DNA from 2 places in the Cohnella herbarum genome. Region 1 is predicted to be linked to the other one. Evidence: a T-box and tRNA genes for the amino acid it is inferred to sense, from the RefSeq annotation. Region 1 holds a T-box; the other holds one or more tRNA genes.

The links. A T-box is a leader RNA that pairs with one kind of tRNA and senses whether it is charged. The one in region 1 lies ahead of ileS (isoleucine--tRNA ligase), so its partner is inferred to be a tRNA-Ile.
Region 2: it has a tRNA-Ile gene. The T-box ahead of ileS (isoleucine--tRNA ligase) is inferred to sense a tRNA for this amino acid. The anticodon was not compared.

Annotation. Positions count from the first base shown of each region.
Region 1 covers NZ_CP051680.1:2,334,539-2,338,953, forward strand. The annotation lists gene ileS (isoleucine--tRNA ligase) at 1-1,990, opposite strand, end outside; T-box leader at 2,034-2,335, opposite strand; gene HH215_RS10560 (DivIVA domain-containing protein) at 2,445-2,930, opposite strand; gene HH215_RS10565 (YlmH family RNA-binding protein) at 3,019-3,804, opposite strand; gene HH215_RS10570 (YggT family protein) at 3,820-4,086, opposite strand; gene HH215_RS10575 (cell division protein SepF) at 4,094-4,415, opposite strand, start outside.
Region 2 covers NZ_CP051680.1:6,333,374-6,337,788, reverse strand. The annotation lists gene HH215_RS26935 (slipin family protein) at 1-133, opposite strand, end outside; gene HH215_RS26930 (nucleotidyltransferase domain-containing protein) at 598-1,392, opposite strand; gene HH215_RS26925 (ribonuclease H-like YkuK family protein) at 1,427-2,023, opposite strand; tRNA gene HH215_RS26920 (tRNA-Glu) at 2,052-2,129, opposite strand; tRNA gene HH215_RS26915 (tRNA-Ile) at 2,136-2,212, opposite strand; tRNA gene HH215_RS26910 (tRNA-Asn) at 2,217-2,292, opposite strand; tRNA gene HH215_RS26905 (tRNA-Pro) at 2,296-2,373, opposite strand; tRNA gene HH215_RS26900 (tRNA-His) at 2,460-2,534, opposite strand; tRNA gene HH215_RS26895 (tRNA-Phe) at 2,543-2,619, opposite strand; gene HH215_RS26890 (hypothetical protein) at 2,738-2,917, opposite strand; gene HH215_RS36760 (hypothetical protein) at 3,482-3,610, opposite strand; gene HH215_RS26885 (hypothetical protein) at 3,682-4,392, opposite strand.

The sequences.
Region 1 (4,415 bases):
GCTCATCCGCTACGTAACCGTCGATTGATGCATAGAGGGCGTAGAAAGCATGAGTGTTGACGAGCGTATCCACGACTTTGGATTTGGCTTCGCCCACGATTCCTTTAGAGAATCGTTTGCTGTTCCAAGGTGCGCTATCCGCTAGCAACGACCAACGGAAAGCGTCCGTCCCGAATTCATCTATGATCTCCCAAGGGTCGATTACGTTCCCCTTGGACTTGCTCATTTTCTGACCGCTTTCGTCCAGAACGTGACCCGTGGAGATAACCGATTTGTACGGCGCTTTGCCGTTGTACAACGTCGAGACCGCCAACAAGCTGAAAAACCATCCGCGAGTTTGGTCGATTCCTTCGCAAATAAAGTCGGCCGGATATTGCTCTTGGAATTTCGCTTCGTCCCCGAACGGGTGAAAATATTGAGCGAACGGCATGGAGCCGCTGTCGAACCAGACGTCGATCACTTCCGAAGCTCTGTTCATGACGCCGCCGCATTCGCACCGAAGGTGAACCGCGTCAACGTAAGGCTTGTGCAGCTCGATATTTTCCGCAACGTCTCCGATGGCAAGAACGCGAAGCTCCGCGATACTATGAGGTGCTTTCTCTTTACCGCAAGATTCGCAAGTCCATACGTTAAGCGGTGTGCCCCAATAACGGTTACGGCTGATGTTCCAATCGACCAGGTCCTCAAGGAACTTTCCGAAGCGGCCGTCGCGAAGATGCTCGGGATACCACTGGATCGACTTATTGTTTTCGATCAATTGATCTTTAACGGCGGTCGTCTTGATAAACCAGCTCTCCGTCGCGTAATAGAGGAGAGGCGTTTTGCAGCGCCAGCAGAACGGATAACTATGCTCCATTCTTTCTTTGTGGTGCAACAAGCCTTTTTCGGATAACATCTTGACGATGTCGACGTCGCAATCCTTGACGAAACGACCAGCCAAGTCCGTTACTTCGTCGATGTATTTGCCTTCGTTGTTCACGACCATCAGCATTGGGATTTCGTGCTGGCGAGCTACGCGGTAATCGTCTTCCCCGTGCGCCGGGGAAATGTGAACGATCCCCGTACCGCTGGAATCCGTAACGTAGTCCGCATCGATGACGCGATAAGCGTTTTCTACCGTCACGTACGGGAACAGCGGCTCGTAATGAAGGCCGACAAGCTCGCGACCTTTGACGGTGCTTAAAGTTTCGTATTCGCCCTTCATGACTTTGTCAGCCAAAGCGGAAGCGATAATGTATACTTCTCCGTCTTGGCGAACTCGGACATAATCCAATTCCGGATTAACGGCAAGCGCGACGTTCGCTGGAAGCGTCCACGGAGTCGTCGTCCATGCGAGAATGAATTCCCCGGTTTCCTTCAGCTTGAATTTCGCCGTAGCCGTCAAATCTTTGACATCCTCGTAACCTTGGGCAACCTCGTGCGAGCTTAACGTCGTCTGGCAGCAAGGGCAATACGGACTTACTCGGTGACCGCGGTACAGCAATCCTTTATCATGGATCGTCGCCAGAACATGCCATACGCTCTGGATATAGTTGTTATCCAACGTGATGTAAGGATCGTCCAGATCGGTCCAATAAGCGATCGCTTCCGTCAGCTCGCGCCATTGGCGCTCGTATTCGAACACGCTCTCTTTGCACTTGATGATGAACGGCTCGACGCCGTATTTTTCGATCTCTTGTTTACCCGAAATGCCGAGCTGCTTCTCGACGCCAAGCTCGACGGGTAAGCCATGCGTATCCCAGCCGGCTTTACGAATAACGCGATAGCCCGACATCGTTTTATAGCGGCTTACGAAGTCCTTAATGACACGACCGAGTACATGACCGATATGCGGCTTGCCGTTAGCGGTTGGCGGTCCTTCATAGAAAACGAAGTTTGGTTTCCCTTCGCGATTGTCGATCGACCGGCGGAACGTGTCCTCCCGGTTCCATTGTTCCAAAATACGCCGTTCGCGTGTTCTTGCTTTTTCTTTAACGTCTACGCGTTGCATCGTTCCTCATCCTTTCGTGACAATAAATAAAACCCCGCCCCTGGAAAGGGACGAGGTTATCTCGCGTTACCACCCTTGTTCCGCCCTGCTTCCTCGTGGGAAACTGACGGCAACTCGCAACGCATCGAAGGCTCGACAGCTTGGCTGCGATTCCTTACGTCATGCGCGTTCCCTATAACGGTGGACGTCCGGCGCCGTTTACTACCCTTGGGCATTTCATGTCCTCGGGGTTCTACGGAGCATCTCGGGGATGATTTTCGGCACGTTCCTCATGCTGGCTCGCAGCTGCCGCCAGCTCTCTGGATTTCGGACAACGTGACTACTTTTTCCCGTCTTCGACATTTCAGGAATTAATCTTATATCCCTGTTATACTTTTTGGCGAAGCTTTTGTCAAACCCGTTATCGATAATATAATCAAAAAAAGATCCCAAGAGGGATCTTTCCCGACGGAACTTAGGCTTCGATGCCACGAGGTTCGCGGCTATCCAGCGAATCCCATCCATCTTGCGTCAACAGTTCCATCTGCGTTTCAATCAATGCGCGGAACCGAGCGCGATAGATCGTCGCTTGTTTCTTCAATTCCTCGACTTCCAAAGCGACTTTGCGGGACTTGGACAGCGCATCGTTAATAATGCGATCCGCGTTCTTCTCCGCTTCCTTCACGATGAGCTGAGCTTCTTTCTTCGCATTGCCTCTCAACTCGTCTGCGGCTTCCTGCGCGACGATGATGGTTTTGCTTAGCGTTTCCTCAATGTTAGAGAAGTGGCCGAGCTTATCCTGAGACGCCGCGACTAAATTTTGCAGCTCCTTGTTCTCGCGGATCATCGCTTCATAGTCCTTGATGATCTGATCGAGAAACTCGTTCACTTGATCCTCGTCGTATCCGCGAAGTCGGCGTGCGAATTCTTTGTTATGGATGTCCAATGGCGTAAGTGGCATTGGCGCACCTCCTAGAGTCTAGTTTCCATGTTATGTAGCTTGTTCAATGACTGAATTCGACGAAAGCCGCGAAAATCCTTCTAACCGGCTACACAAATTTACCGACTCTCACTCTGATTCGTCCGCTTTTCGACACGCCTTCCACTTCGAGCACCTTAAATCTGCCGAACCCTTTCATCGAAACGATATCTCCCGCCTTCAACGGATGAGACGGATCTTCGACCGGCTTCCAACTCACCCTGCATCGTCCCGCCTTGATCGGAGCGAGAATTTTCGTCCGGCTCAGCCTAAACACGTCGCTTGCGATACCGTCCAACCGCATGGAAGCTACGGATAACACTTGCTCTTCTAGCTTAATAACGACTTCCTTTAGTTCTTCGAGAGGCCGTATACTGACGCTTACGTCGATACGGTGAGCTTGCTTCATGTGACCGATGAGAAAATCACCGATCTCTTCGGCAATAAGCGCATGGCAGCCATCCTCGTTCAAGTGCAAATCGCCGATCTTATCCCTTTTGATGCCAAGCCCGAGCAGCGCCCCCAAATAGTCCCCATGATCCAATTCGGATATGCGGCGGTCTTCGGAGGTTATGACTAATACCGCGATACCAAGATCGACATCATCCAACCTCTTATAGTCGGGCGCGATGATTGCCCGTTGCCTTTCGGCTTGAGCCGTACCGCCGGATAACAGGACTTGGGCATCGGGATGGCGATTCGCAAGCGTAAATAAAATATGCGCCTGGCGAGGGTCGAGAAAATCCGTCCGCTTCGTCTCGTGACGTTCAGCGGCGCGTTCGACCCATTCCCAGACGCGATCCACGAATGCTTTTTCATCCGGATGAAAATGCTCGTAAATTTCTCTATGCGACATTTGACACCTTCAATCTTAGAACAAGAAATTCAATACGGCTATAATCCCTTGGGCTACGAAGCCCAATGCGAAATAGGCAACGATAGGCGAAATATCGAGCATTCCTCCAATAGGAGGAATCAGACGGCGGAACGGTTTTAAGTATGGCTCCACTAACTTGCCTAACAGTTCCCCTACGAAGCTTTCGCGGACGGAAGGTAACCAAGACATAAGTACGTAGATAATGATCATATACGAGTAGATGCGATACAAAATACCGATATAACTTTCTATTTGATCCAACCTGGTGTCACCTCATTTTGGGGTAGTCAGCGGTTTCCTCAGACAACATCTCCGTAATCGTTCCCGACACTTCCACCGAATCCGGCGTGCAGAGGAAGATGTCCGGTCCTAACTTGGAGATGTGGCCTCCGAGTGCATACACGGTACCGCTTAAGAAGTCCACGATCCGAATCGCTTGATCCCTTCTGACGCGCTGCAGGTTTACAACGACGGAACGGCGGGATTTCAATTGATCGGCGATTTCCTGCGCTTCATCATAGGAACGGGGCTCCGTGAGCACGACCCGGGAGTTTTTCTGGGAATGAATACTAACGACGTTATTCTTTCCT
Region 2 (4,415 bases), 4.0 Mb from region 1:
TGTTCACGTTGACCGTTATCGCTTGATAATCGGAAAAAGGCCAGAACCGGTAGGTACCGGGTTTCAAATATTTCATGTAGTTGCCGTCTTTGAACAGGAGTCCCCGTTCGTCGGCTCGTATAATCGTTTTCATGGGTATTTCCTCTTTTCGATAAAATAAGTGCGCCTTCCCCGGAATCCTTCCCGCGCTTCGGCGGAAGTCTCGCTTGAGACGGGAGTCGCGTATGTTCCGTGCGCGGTCGTTCGGCGGGAGCTGCCGATCCCTTTGCTAATCGACGACTATCCACTTTCAGTTACGCGCAAACGAACCATTCTTCCCCCGCCGGTATCCGCGGACCGCAAAGCTTGGCGCGGGTGCGTTGCCCGAAGGCTTCGCGGAGAATTCCGATTCCGGCATTTCGGTTGTCTTGCTCTCGATTAGAAGTCGAGTGCCTACCATGGCTTCACATCTACAATGTGAGAAGGATTCGAACCTCCATATGGGAGAGGCCTACGCCGCCCATCTCTGCAGCATACCGGAAGCGAGCGCTTCGGCACTGCGGGATCATTCCGAAATCCCGTCAATCGCAGGATGGCGCCGATCGTAAGCCCCATTGTTTAATGCTTCACGCTCCATGCTTCATGCAATGCGGAGCGGAATAAGGAATCCAGATGGCTATCCAGCCGGCCTTCCGCTCCCTCCAGGGAAGCGGCCGCGGCCTCAAAATGAGCCAGTCTTTCTTCCAAATAGTCGTTGATCGTATCTATTCTCGGCTCGTCGTCGAGCTCCTCCCCCGCTCTTTTCCGCCGAAACAGATCAAGCACGACTAGCTTCAACTCGCTGCCATCGGGGATCATTCTATCCAGCAACTCATCGAACGAAATCGGAGGCATAGTATCATATCTCTCGATCCATTCGCATGCGAGAACGGGACGAAGTACGTAGAAGTATTTCTTGAGTCTGACACGCTCCCCTTGCAAATAGGTTCTGTAATTCCCTCTGGCCATGTGAAGATAATGGTACATACAAGATTTGGGTGAGAAGGTACGGGACGAGACGCCGCGGATCCGGTCGATCACTCCGTATTGCTCCATATACTCGATCGGAGATTGAAGCCATTCAAGCAGCGGCGGATTCGACTTGCGGAACAGATTCAGCGCTTTTCTCAAGTCCCAGCCGTTAACGTCGAGCAGGTCGCTGATGGGCCGTTCAATGACGTCCCTCCGGTCGAATATGGATAAGTACCATTCCGGCTTGCGAACGTAGATGAAGCGGACGTCGTAGTCGCTGTCTTGCGAAGGGAACCCCCACGCCCGGCTTCCTGATTCGCAAGCGTATAGGATACGCACGTCTTCCGTTTGCTCGATCTTGTTCAATTCGTTAAGGATGGATTTCAGGATACTATCGGACATGGGGAGCTCCCCTTTCTATTTACTAGGCGAATGATTAATGGGACGAAGAAGTTCCGGTCGCCGACGCAAAACCTCGATAAGGCGTCTTCGTAAAACGGTTCGAGACCGCGGATGCTCCGATCGCATCAGGTTTTACCCTTGCCGACATCCCCATCGCTTCCACCCTTCCGACCATATCGGCTACGAATATCGACGTCTTGTTGCGCTTGGCGTCGGTGCCCGCATCGATATCGATAAACAATTGCAGCTCGGCCCCCTGATAAACGTAAGGAAGGATGATATCCTCCAGTGAAGCGCGTTTGGCATCGTCGTTGATCATCGCGATCTCCTGACTGAAGGTTGTCTCCAATGTCAGCTTCTCTTGAATCGAGCGGATTTCCCGAGGGATAACGACCTTTCGGTAGCAGAACCAAGCGCCTCGACCGGGTCGATAAATCACGACGGAAGTAACGAATTTCGTGTGCCCGGAATGAACCTGGGCATCCGTTCCGATGATCAGCTGGTACCGGGCTCGCGGATCGCTCCGCATGAAGCCGCGAATTCGATCAAACACGTCGTCCATGCTCATATGATTATCCGTGACGTTCCGGAAGAGGCTTTCGTGGATATATGCGTACTTTCGTCTTTTCATGATTTTCACCTATATTTCTAAGTACGTTTGGAGACTCCGACGGGACTTGAACCCGCACTGACCAAATTGAAAGTCTGGTGACTTAAGCCATTTTGTCAACGGAGTCATGGGATGGTGCTGTACCCTTGATTCGAACAAGGCACCTCTCCGGTATCAGCGGAGTGCTCTAACCTCATGAGCTAGTACAGCAAATTGGCAGGGATAACAGGACTCGAACCTGTATGTGGACGGTTAACAGCCGTCTGCCTTACCGAATTGGCTATATCCCTGTATGGTCGGAACGGCAGGACTCGAACCTGCGACCTCTTGCTTCCAAGGCAAGCGCTCTAGCCAAGCTGAGCTACATCCCGATGGAGGATAGTAGCGGGTATTCCCCGCTGATCTGTTGACCGACTTTACGGCAGCCTATCTGATGACGCCTATCCATATTGAAAGTTGGGGAGACCAACCAGACTCGAACTGGTACTAACGGAGTCACAATCCGCCGCGTTCGCCTTTTCGCCATGGCCTCCATATTGGTGGTGGTCGGAGAGGGACTCGAACCCCCATCGCGTGGCTCTTCAGGCCACCGCTCTACCGATTGGAGCTACCCGACCGTGTCATTCTTGTCAACAAAAAAGCTACCGGATCTCCGGCATGACCGCCGCTGCCAATAGGCAGAGAACGGATCGTCCGGATCTCGGGTAGCTCAATACGTGAATATAGGGGTTAGCTTCACCCGGTCAACGAAGGTAAGCTTCGCCGCTCGTGCTGCGGCATACTTCGCTGTTTCATATTCAAATATTGACTACCCATGCGGTTATGAGGCAATAGGAAACTATAGAGATCGGCAATAAAATCTCGATTGATCTCATGCTCGATTGGCTGATAATGAGGCTGTTTGCTGTTTCTCATCGTAGTCGCCCTGCCTTTCGCTGATGGGTATGAAAAAAGACCACTTCCGCCCGCTCGACCTTCTTCCACGGCATTTCAGCCATAGAAAAAGACCACTTGGGATCAAGTCGTCTTTACGAGGAACGCTTATGTAGAACTTCCGGCTTTCAACGGGAGTTTAGTCTCAACCGTTGAACCGTTCGTCTATGGCGTCTGTAAAGATCTTGATTATGAAATTGAGGGTCGGCAAAATGAGGCTCCTGCTGCATATATCCGATAGCTGGATGCTCGTCGTGCGGCTTATCATTTCCTGTAATCGTCTCGAGGAAGCGATTCATTTCCCTTCACCTCTTTGCTTCGTTTTTGTTTACGAGGCCTATCATAGCATCGCCTCTTTTTCATTGTCAACCATTATTTTTTATTTTTGGAAATTTATCTCTTGTGTATATTTATAACAAATAAAGGCTGCCTGCACTTCGCCTTCTTCCGCGGAATTCCGTCCGAATCGTCCGGCTCCAACAAAAAAAGGCCGCTATGCCAGCAGCCCGTTGCTCGTAATAAACATTATGACCCTGTTGAAAAGGCCTAATATTCCTCGGAGAAAGGTTTGCCGACGGATCGATGTTCAGGCGCATGCGGAATGAGGCGGCAATCCGTCTCGGGATTCCACTGGTGATTAAACTGGAAGCTTAGATACATTTTCGCTTTTCTCATCTTCATCCGTCTCCTCTCTCGGGTAATGTGCTAAATCATAAATCATCCTGAAATAGGTGTCAATCGTTTTTTTATCTACGAGGGCAAGCATTACGAACGAGGAGCGGCATATCTCTTCGAAGTGCCGAGATATGCTCCAGCATTTCACGAATGATAGCGATCCCCCGCCAACCCTCGATCGTTAACCTGCGTTCGCATTCGAGATAATCGTTATATTGCGCTACGCTGCATCTACGCTCTACGATCTCATCGCCGATAAATTGAAATGCGACCAACGCGTGGTACTCTGACGGGTACAGAAATAAGCAATAAGGGAGCCTGGGGCCACGAAGCGGAAAACCGACCTTTAAGTCGCTAAAATCGTAATTGACCATGGGTCCCCATAACTCCTGCAAGAAAACTCCGACCTCTAATCCGTATTTGGCTACTGCGCTTTTGTTTAGTGATTGTTCTATCCATCGAGTCACACTAGGATGCAGGCAGTACTCTTGCAAAGACTTGTATTCCCCTCGGGGTCCGAACATATCTTCGAATTGATACTGTAAAGCCGAATCGCTTTGGGAGACGACGGCTCCCGATTGGTCGAACACAATATACGCTCTTGTAATGCTGTTCTTATAGTGGAACTCGCCCTCCTCGTTGCCCATGAACATCAGATAACCCATCATTTGATCCTTCTCGTCGGGATGCTCCCGCGCCAAAAAATCGCTCAATGGAGCAAACGCTTTTTCCAACCATTTCTCGGTTACTTTCTTTCCTGGCGACTTCACGATATCGTACATTTCCATGGCCTCCTTAAACACAA